Regions from separate parts of the Arthrobacter nitrophenolicus genome, predicted to be linked through region 1. Evidence: riboswitches for the same ligand, from Rfam matches in the RefSeq annotation. Region 1 holds a riboswitch; the other holds the start of a gene.
What was found. A riboswitch is a leader RNA that binds a small molecule or an ion and turns the genes downstream of it on or off. The one in region 1 is predicted to bind S-adenosylmethionine.

Region 1 (3,688 bases):
AGACGGGTGGAGCGACGGATCGCCCTCCCACTTCAGCATGTAGGGCACCTGAGGATCGGCGATGAGGCCCAGGATTCCAATCTGCTTCCACACCAGCTCGCGGCCGTCGGGGAACTTGCGGTTGCCATTGACGGCGGCCCGTCCCAGGCGTTCCTCGAAGGGAGCAAGGTCGTCAACTTCGACGCACCAGCCCATCCAGCCGCCGCCCGCTGCGGAGCGGGCCCGCACGGCCTGTCCAAAGGGAGCCTTGTCCGACGCCGGGTGGTCCAGGACCTCCACGACCTCAAGGTATTTGTGTCCCGCGAGCGGGATGATCATATTCCGGGTACCGAACCGGGGGTGTACCCCGCCCTTCACTGCCTCAACGCCGAGGGCAGAAGAAATACGTTCGGTGGTGGCCGCGAGGCCATCGTGTTCACAGGCGTAAGAGACGTGATCCATGCGCATGCCATCATCTTGGCACTTTGTGATCGGGCTCTCAGCTAAGGGTACCCTTACTGGGATTTTTCGATTTCAGCACCCCTCGAAACCTGCTCCACGGGCGGAAAGCGGCCCAGGACCATGTTCGTCACAATGGTGTCCGCCCGGCCGGGCGCACTCCTACACTGGGCCCAGGTCATGAGTGCCAGCAACAGCCCCGGCTCGCTGGCCGGCAACCCTCCATCCGCGGTGGGGTGCCCCGGGTGAGGACCTGGCCGTCCGGCAAAAGGCCGGATGGCAAGCGCGGCCCGTGGTGCTTCCAGCATGCCGGGCCCAGTCAAAGGAGCCTTGAATGTCCAACGGATGGTCCTTCGAAACCCGCCAGATCCACGTCGGCCAGGAACCGGATGCTGCCACCGGCGCCCGCGCCCTGCCTATCTACCAGACCACCTCCTTCGTCTTTCCCAGCGCCGAGAGCGCCGCGAACCGCTTCGCCCTCGCCGAGCTTGCCCCGATCTATACGCGCATCGGCAACCCGACCCAGGACGCCGTGGAGCAGCGGATCGCCAGCCTTGAAGGGGGCCTCGCCGCGCTCCTCCTCAGCTCGGGGCAGGCGGCAGAGACGTTCGCCGTCCTGAACATCGCCGAGGCCGGTGACCACATCGTGGCCAGCCCCAGCCTTTACGGCGGCACCTACAACCTGTTTGCCCACACCCTGAAGAAGTTCGGCATCTCCGTCACCTTCGTGGCGGACCCGGACAACCTGGACCACTGGCGCGAGGCGGTCCAGCCCAACACCAAGCTGTTCTTTGCCGAGGTGGTGTCCAACCCGCGACAGGACGTGCTGGACATCGAAGGCGTCTCCCGGACCGCCCATGAGGCCGGCGTACCACTGATCGTGGACAACACGCTGTCCACGCCGTACCTGATCCGGCCGCTGGAATGGGGCGCGGACATCGTGGTCCACTCGGCCACCAAGTACCTGGGCGGCCACGGCGCAGCGATCGCCGGCGTCATCGTCGATTCAGGCAAGTTCGACTTCAGCAAGGACCCGGAACGCTTTCCCGGCTTCAACACCCCGGACCCCACCTACAACGGCCTCGTGTACGGCCGCGACCTGGGGGAAGGCGGAGCACTGGGAGCCAACCTGTCCTACATCCTCAAGGCCCGGGTCCAGCTCCTGCGTGACCTCGGTTCGGCCGTTTCGCCCTTCAACGCCTTCCTGATCTCGCAGGGACTGGAGACCCTGAGCCTGCGCGTGGAGCGCCATGTGGCCAACGCCCAGGAGGTTGCGCGGTGGCTGGAAGCACGGGACGACGTCGAATCCGTCGCCTACGCCGGGCTGCCCTCCAGCCCCTGGTATGAGCGCGGCCGCAAGTACGGCCCCAGGGGCACCGGCGCGATCGTCGCCTTCAACCTGGCCGGCGGCGCAGAGGCGGGCAAGCGGTTCGTGGACGCCCTGGAACTGCACTCCCACGTTGCCAACATCGGCGACGTCCGCTCGCTGGTCATCCACCCGGCGTCGACCACGCACAGCCAGCTGTCCCCGGAGCAGCAGGCCGCGGCCGGCGTCGCCCCGGGACTGGTCCGCCTCTCCGTGGGCCTGGAGCACATCGACGACATCCTCGCCGACCTCGAGGCCGGCTTCCGCGCGGCAAAGGAGGCCTCAGGCGCCTGAGCGCACGGCCCGGGGAGCTGAGCGCACGGTCCGGGAGGCAAGGCCGGGAGCAACGCCCGACGGCGGGGGCCGGCCGGGTGCGCACGTCCGGGGAAGTCACAACCAGTCACACTCTTGGCCCGGGGCGGGTGGTGTTTCGTACACTCGAACCAGGTCATGAGTGCCAGTGACAGCCCCGGCTTGCTGGCCGGCAACCCTCCTTCCGCGGTGGGGTGCCCCGGGTGAAGACCTGGCCTGCCGGTCATTCCGCCGGTGGGCAAGCGCGTAGAAGAGGTCTTGCCATGACGGTTACCGTCACCCGTACCACCGTTCCCGAGCACGGAATTGTCCGTTACGCCTCAATCGGGGGCCTGGAACTGGAAGCCGGCGGCTACCTGCCGGACGTCACGCTCGCCTACGAAACGTGGGGCACGCTCAACGCGGACGGCAGCAACGCCATCCTGATCGAGCACGCCCTGACCGGCAGCACCCACGTCACCCGCGGCGACAGCGACGAACCCGGCTGGTGGGAACAGCTCGCCGGTCCCGGCGCCCCCGTGGACACGGACCGGTTCTTCGTGGTGTCCATCAACATCGTGGGCGGCTGCTACGGGTCCACCGGGCCGTCGTCGCCCGCCCCGGACGGGACGCCGTGGGGTTCCCGCTTCCCCCTGGTGACGCTGCGGGACAGCACTGTGGCGGAGTCCCGGCTGGCGGACCAGCTTGGAATCACCAGCTGGTACGCGGTCCTCGGCGGTTCCATGGGCGGTGCCCGCGCCCTGGAATGGGCCGTCACCTATCCGGAGCGGGTAAAGCGCTGCGCCGTGATTTCGGTCGGCGCCGCCAGCACGGCTGAGCAAATCGCGTTTGCCCAGGCCCAGACCCTCGCCATCCGCCAGGACCCCAAATTCAACGGCGGCGACTACTACGGCGGGCCGTTCCCCGAGGAAGGCCTAGCCCTTGCGCGGCGCATTGCCCACATCACCTACCGCTCCGCCGCCGAACTGGAGGGCAGGTTCGGCCGGGAGCCGCAGGCCCCCGAATCGCCGCTGCAGGCTGACTGCCTGTCGGCCCGCGGCCGCTACCAGGTGGAGAGCTACCTGGACCACCAGGGCAACAAGCTGGTCCAGCGCTTCGACGCCAACAGCTACATCGCCATCACCGAGGCGCTGATGAGCCACGACGTCTGCAGGGGGCGCGGAACGCTGGCCGAGACGCTGGCCCGCTCCGAGGCCCGGTTCTTCATCGCGGCCGTCGACTCGGACCGGCTCTACTTCCCGTCCCAGTCGCAGGAACTGGCACGGGCATTGCCGGGGGACGTGGACGTGCACCTGATCCAGGCGCCGATCGGCCACGATGGCTTCCTGACGGAAATCGGTCAGCTCGGGAACCAGCTCCGCCAGCACCTCCTGCCCTGAACCACTGCGCAGCCCGGGCGCTTTCACGCCGTGGCACGCGGTGTGCCGCCGCGCCAAGTGTGCATTTTTGCAGATGCTTTCTGCACTATTCGGCGTTGAGCTCCCGGCTGTACCAAGCAATACTCGTGTGAACCTGCGGTTTTGTTATGCAAATCACAAAGCCGCCATCCGGTCCCATTGTGGTGTCGACGGA
Region 2 (3,688 bases), 1.8 Mb from region 1:
CCACCAGCCGGTCTTGATCTCAGCTTCGGATGCGCCGCCGGAGGCCGGGCTGTAGAAAGCGGCGGTCTGCAGCAGGAACGGTTTGTTCCGCCCTTGGGCATAGGTGGCGTAGAAGTTCTCGCCTCCTGAAGCCGTCAGCATCTCCGCCAGCTCGCCGGCGCGCGGAAGGGTATTGACGGCCGCGCCGCCGGCAGTGTCGTCGTGGAAGGCCGTCAGGCCAACCCAGTCCACGGCGTCATCACCGGGATAGTACGGTTCGTAGGCGCTGTCGGACCCGTCCCAGGCGCCGTCGCCGTTTGTATCCAGCAGTTCGAACCCGTCGCTGCCGGGAGCCGGGGCGTTCCGGTTCCGGTCAAAGGGGTAATCCTTGCCCAGGAACGGCTCCCAGACCATGACTGTCCGGCCGTCGCCGGAATCCTTGAACGCCGCGGACACTGTCCGGAACGCCTCCCGGTACGCGGCCGGCTGCTGGCCCCACTCCACCCAGCCGGCGTTCATGTCCGGGGCAAACCGCACCAGCACCTGGCCCTGGAACTGTGCGGTCAACCGGCGGATTTCCCGAGCGAATGATCCGGCAGCCGCGGCGTCGATCTGGTCCAGCGGCACGGTGGGCTTGACCGTGAGCATGGCGTGGGACCCCTGAAGCGATGACTGTTCAAGGAAGCCCTTGATGTCGTTCTGCTCGGAGGACCGGTACGGAAAGGCGATGTCGTGTCCAAAGACAGCCGGCGACGCTCCCAGCCGCTCGGCAAACCCCGCGGCAGTGTCCTCGCCCCATTCCAGGACGACGCCGAGCATCGGCTCCCCTGCATCCGGGGCGGGTTCGGCCGCCCGGGCCGGCCCCGCCGACAGGACCGCTGCCACACATGCAACAACAAGTGCGGCAAGGAACGCCCAGGCCAGGCGGAGGCGGCAGGGCGCGGCTGTTCGCATGTTCAAAGGGACCCCCAGTGCTGATCTTCGACGGCGGGGCGCTGCCCCCTAAGAACTGTATCGGGCCGCCCCTCCCGCGATGGGATAGAAAAAGCCCTCCCACCTGCTGTAATGCCGCCGTCGGCCGTCCCCCGGGAAGGGCACCGCGACCGCATCCCCGGCAGCGTTTCCGCTTCAGTTACGCAACATGACGACAACGGCGATGCGGCCGCCGGTGCCAGATGTTACGTTTTTGGGGAGTAATGAGTACCGGCGCCAAGCCCTGACTGGCCGGTCGGCAACCCTCCTTCCGCGGCGGGGTGCCTCAGGTGAATACTCGGCATATCGACCGATTCGAGCTGCAAGCGTGAGAGAAGGAGATCCGTCGTGTCCGACGCCCCCGAAGAAAAGCTGTCCTACCGCCTCATCAGCGGCCCGGACAACCGTGAATTCTGTGAGCGGATCTCCACCGCGCTCGCCGAAGGCTACGTCCTGCACGGAAGCCCGGCGGCAGCCTTCAACGGCACCAGCGTCATCGTGGCCCAGGCCGTCGTCCTGCCCGCCGCCATCGCCTCGGCGGACGCCGCCGTCGCCACCGCTGTTGACGACCTGGAAGCAGCCAACGAGGACCTCGAGTTCGACGGCGAGGGCCACGCATGAGCTACGCAGGAGACCTGACGCCGGAGGAAGCCTGGGCCAAGCTTGAGCAGGGTGCCATCCTGGTGGACGTGCGCACCGAAGGCGAATGGGCCCACATCGGCATCCCGGACACCAAGGCCACGGACAACGATCCGCTGTTCATCCAGTGGACCTTCCCCGGCGGCATTCCCAACCCGGATTTCCTCAAGGACCTGAGCCAGCAGGCGCCGGAAGACTCCAGTACCGAATTGGTGTTCATCTGCCGCTCCGGCCAGCGTTCCATCTCCGCCGCCATCGCCGCGACGCAGGCCGGTTTCACCTCCTACAACGTCCTGGAGGGCTTCGAAGGCGATCCGGACCGCTACGGCGAACGGACCGTCAATGGCTGGAAGAACCGCGGCCTGCCGACCAACCTCGGAAAGAACTAAGTGACCTTCAATAACGACGCCGCCGGCTGGAACCCCGACACCCAGGCCGTCCGCGGCGGGCTGGATCGCACCAACTTCCAGGAAACCTCCGAAGCGGTCTTCCTGAACTCGGGCTTCGTGTACGAATCCGCCGCCGCTGCGGAACGCGCCTTCACCGGCGAGGACGAGCGCTTCGTCTACTCCCGGTACGGCAACCCCTCCGTGGCAACCTTCCAGGAGCGGCTCCGGCTGCTCGAGGGCACGGAGGCATGCTTCGCCACTGCGTCCGGCATGTCCGCCGTCTTCACCGCCCTGGGCGCCCTGCTGGCTGCCGGGGACCGCGTGGTGGCCGCCCGTTCGCTCTTCGGTTCCTGCTTCGTCATCCTGAATGAGATCCTGCCGCGGTGGGGCGTGGAGACGGTGTTCGTGGACGGCCCGGACCTGGAGCAGTGGCGCGCCGCCCTGTCCCAGCCCACCACCGCCGTCTTCTTCGAGTCCCCGTCCAACCCGATGCAGGAGATCGTGGACATCGCCGCGGTCAGCGAACTCGCGCACGCCGCCGGGGCCACCGTCGTCGTCGACAACGTCTTTGCCACTCCCCTGCTCCAGCGCTGCGGCCAGCTGGGCGCGGACGTCATTGTCTACTCGGGCACCAAGCACATCGACGGCCAGGGCCGGGTGATGGGCGGTGCCATCCTGGGCACCAAGGAGTACATCGAGGGCCCGGTCAAGCAGCTGATGCGCCACACCGGCCCGTCGCTGTCGCCGTTCAACGCGTGGGTGCTGACCAAGGGCCTGGAGACCATGGCGCTGCGTGTCAACCACTCTTCCGCCACCGCCCTCCGGCTCGCTGAATGGCTGGAGCAGCAGCCTGCCGTGAGCTGGGTGAAGTACCCGCTGCTGAAGTCCCACCCGCAGTACGACCTCGCAGCGAAGCAGATGCGTGCCGGCGGCACGGTGCTCACCCTGGAACTTGCCCCCTCCGGCGGCCGCTCGGGCAAGGAAGCCGCCTTCGCGCTGCTGGACGGGCTGCGGATCATCGACATCTCCAACAACCTGGGCGACTCGAAGTCCCTGATCACGCACCCGGCCACCACCACGCACCGCGCGATGGGGCCGGAGGGGCGGGCTGCCATCGGGCTCAGCGACGGCGTGGTGCGCCTGTCCGTCGGGCTCGAGGATGCCGACGACCTGATCCGCGACCTCGAACAGGCCCTGAAGCAGATCTAGCTTTTATCCCGCGGTACATCGTCCGGCTGGAGCTCCAGCCGGACGTCCACGGCGTCGCCCGCCCTGATCCGCGCTTTGTCCCGGACAGCCTTCTTGACGGGCAGCAGGTATGAGCCCATCTTGTTGTCCGGGAAGATGGACGTCTCCCAGCGGTGGCCGCCGATCTCCACCGCGACCTTGACCGAGCCGAAGGCCTTGTTCCCGGCTTCGCTTTGCTCCGCAATGTCGTCCGCCACGTCCGGCGGCAGCGTGAGGAAGTGCCATCCCGCTTCGCCGGGATAGAGCCAAAGCTCGGCATGGAAAGAGTACGACGGCGCCACGCGCCGAGTATGGCACGTGGCCTTCCCTAACGCCACGGCTGCCGTCCGGCTAGGCCTGCCGCACCCGCAGCAGGTCGGGAACGGCATCGACTTCGGAGAGGTCAAGGTTGCCGCGCATGGTGACGTTCACGGCGTGCCTCACTACGGCACCGAACCCCATGTCCTCAGGCGGCGGTCCCG

Region 2: linked by a shared signal. The riboswitch ahead of ACJJV6_RS06585 (DUF1737 domain-containing protein) and the one ahead of ACJJV6_RS14725 (homoserine O-acetyltransferase) in region 1 are both predicted to bind S-adenosylmethionine.

What each region holds. Positions count from the first base shown of each region.
Region 1 covers NZ_CP174504.1:3,191,342-3,195,029, forward strand. The annotation lists gene ACJJV6_RS14715 (VOC family protein) at 1-447, opposite strand, end outside; SAM riboswitch class IV at 615-730, shown strand; gene ACJJV6_RS14720 (bifunctional o-acetylhomoserine/o-acetylserine sulfhydrylase) at 773-2,098, shown strand; SAM riboswitch class IV at 2,251-2,367, shown strand; gene ACJJV6_RS14725 (homoserine O-acetyltransferase) at 2,380-3,495, shown strand.
Region 2 covers NZ_CP174504.1:1,395,108-1,398,795, forward strand. The annotation lists gene opgC (OpgC domain-containing protein) at 1-933, opposite strand, end outside; SAM riboswitch class IV at 1,172-1,286, shown strand; gene ACJJV6_RS06585 (DUF1737 domain-containing protein) at 1,300-1,572, shown strand; gene ACJJV6_RS06590 (rhodanese-like domain-containing protein) at 1,569-1,979, shown strand; gene ACJJV6_RS06595 (O-succinylhomoserine sulfhydrylase) at 1,980-3,188, shown strand; gene ACJJV6_RS06600 (DUF1905 domain-containing protein) at 3,185-3,508, opposite strand; gene ACJJV6_RS06605 (glutamate--cysteine ligase) at 3,558-3,688, opposite strand, start outside.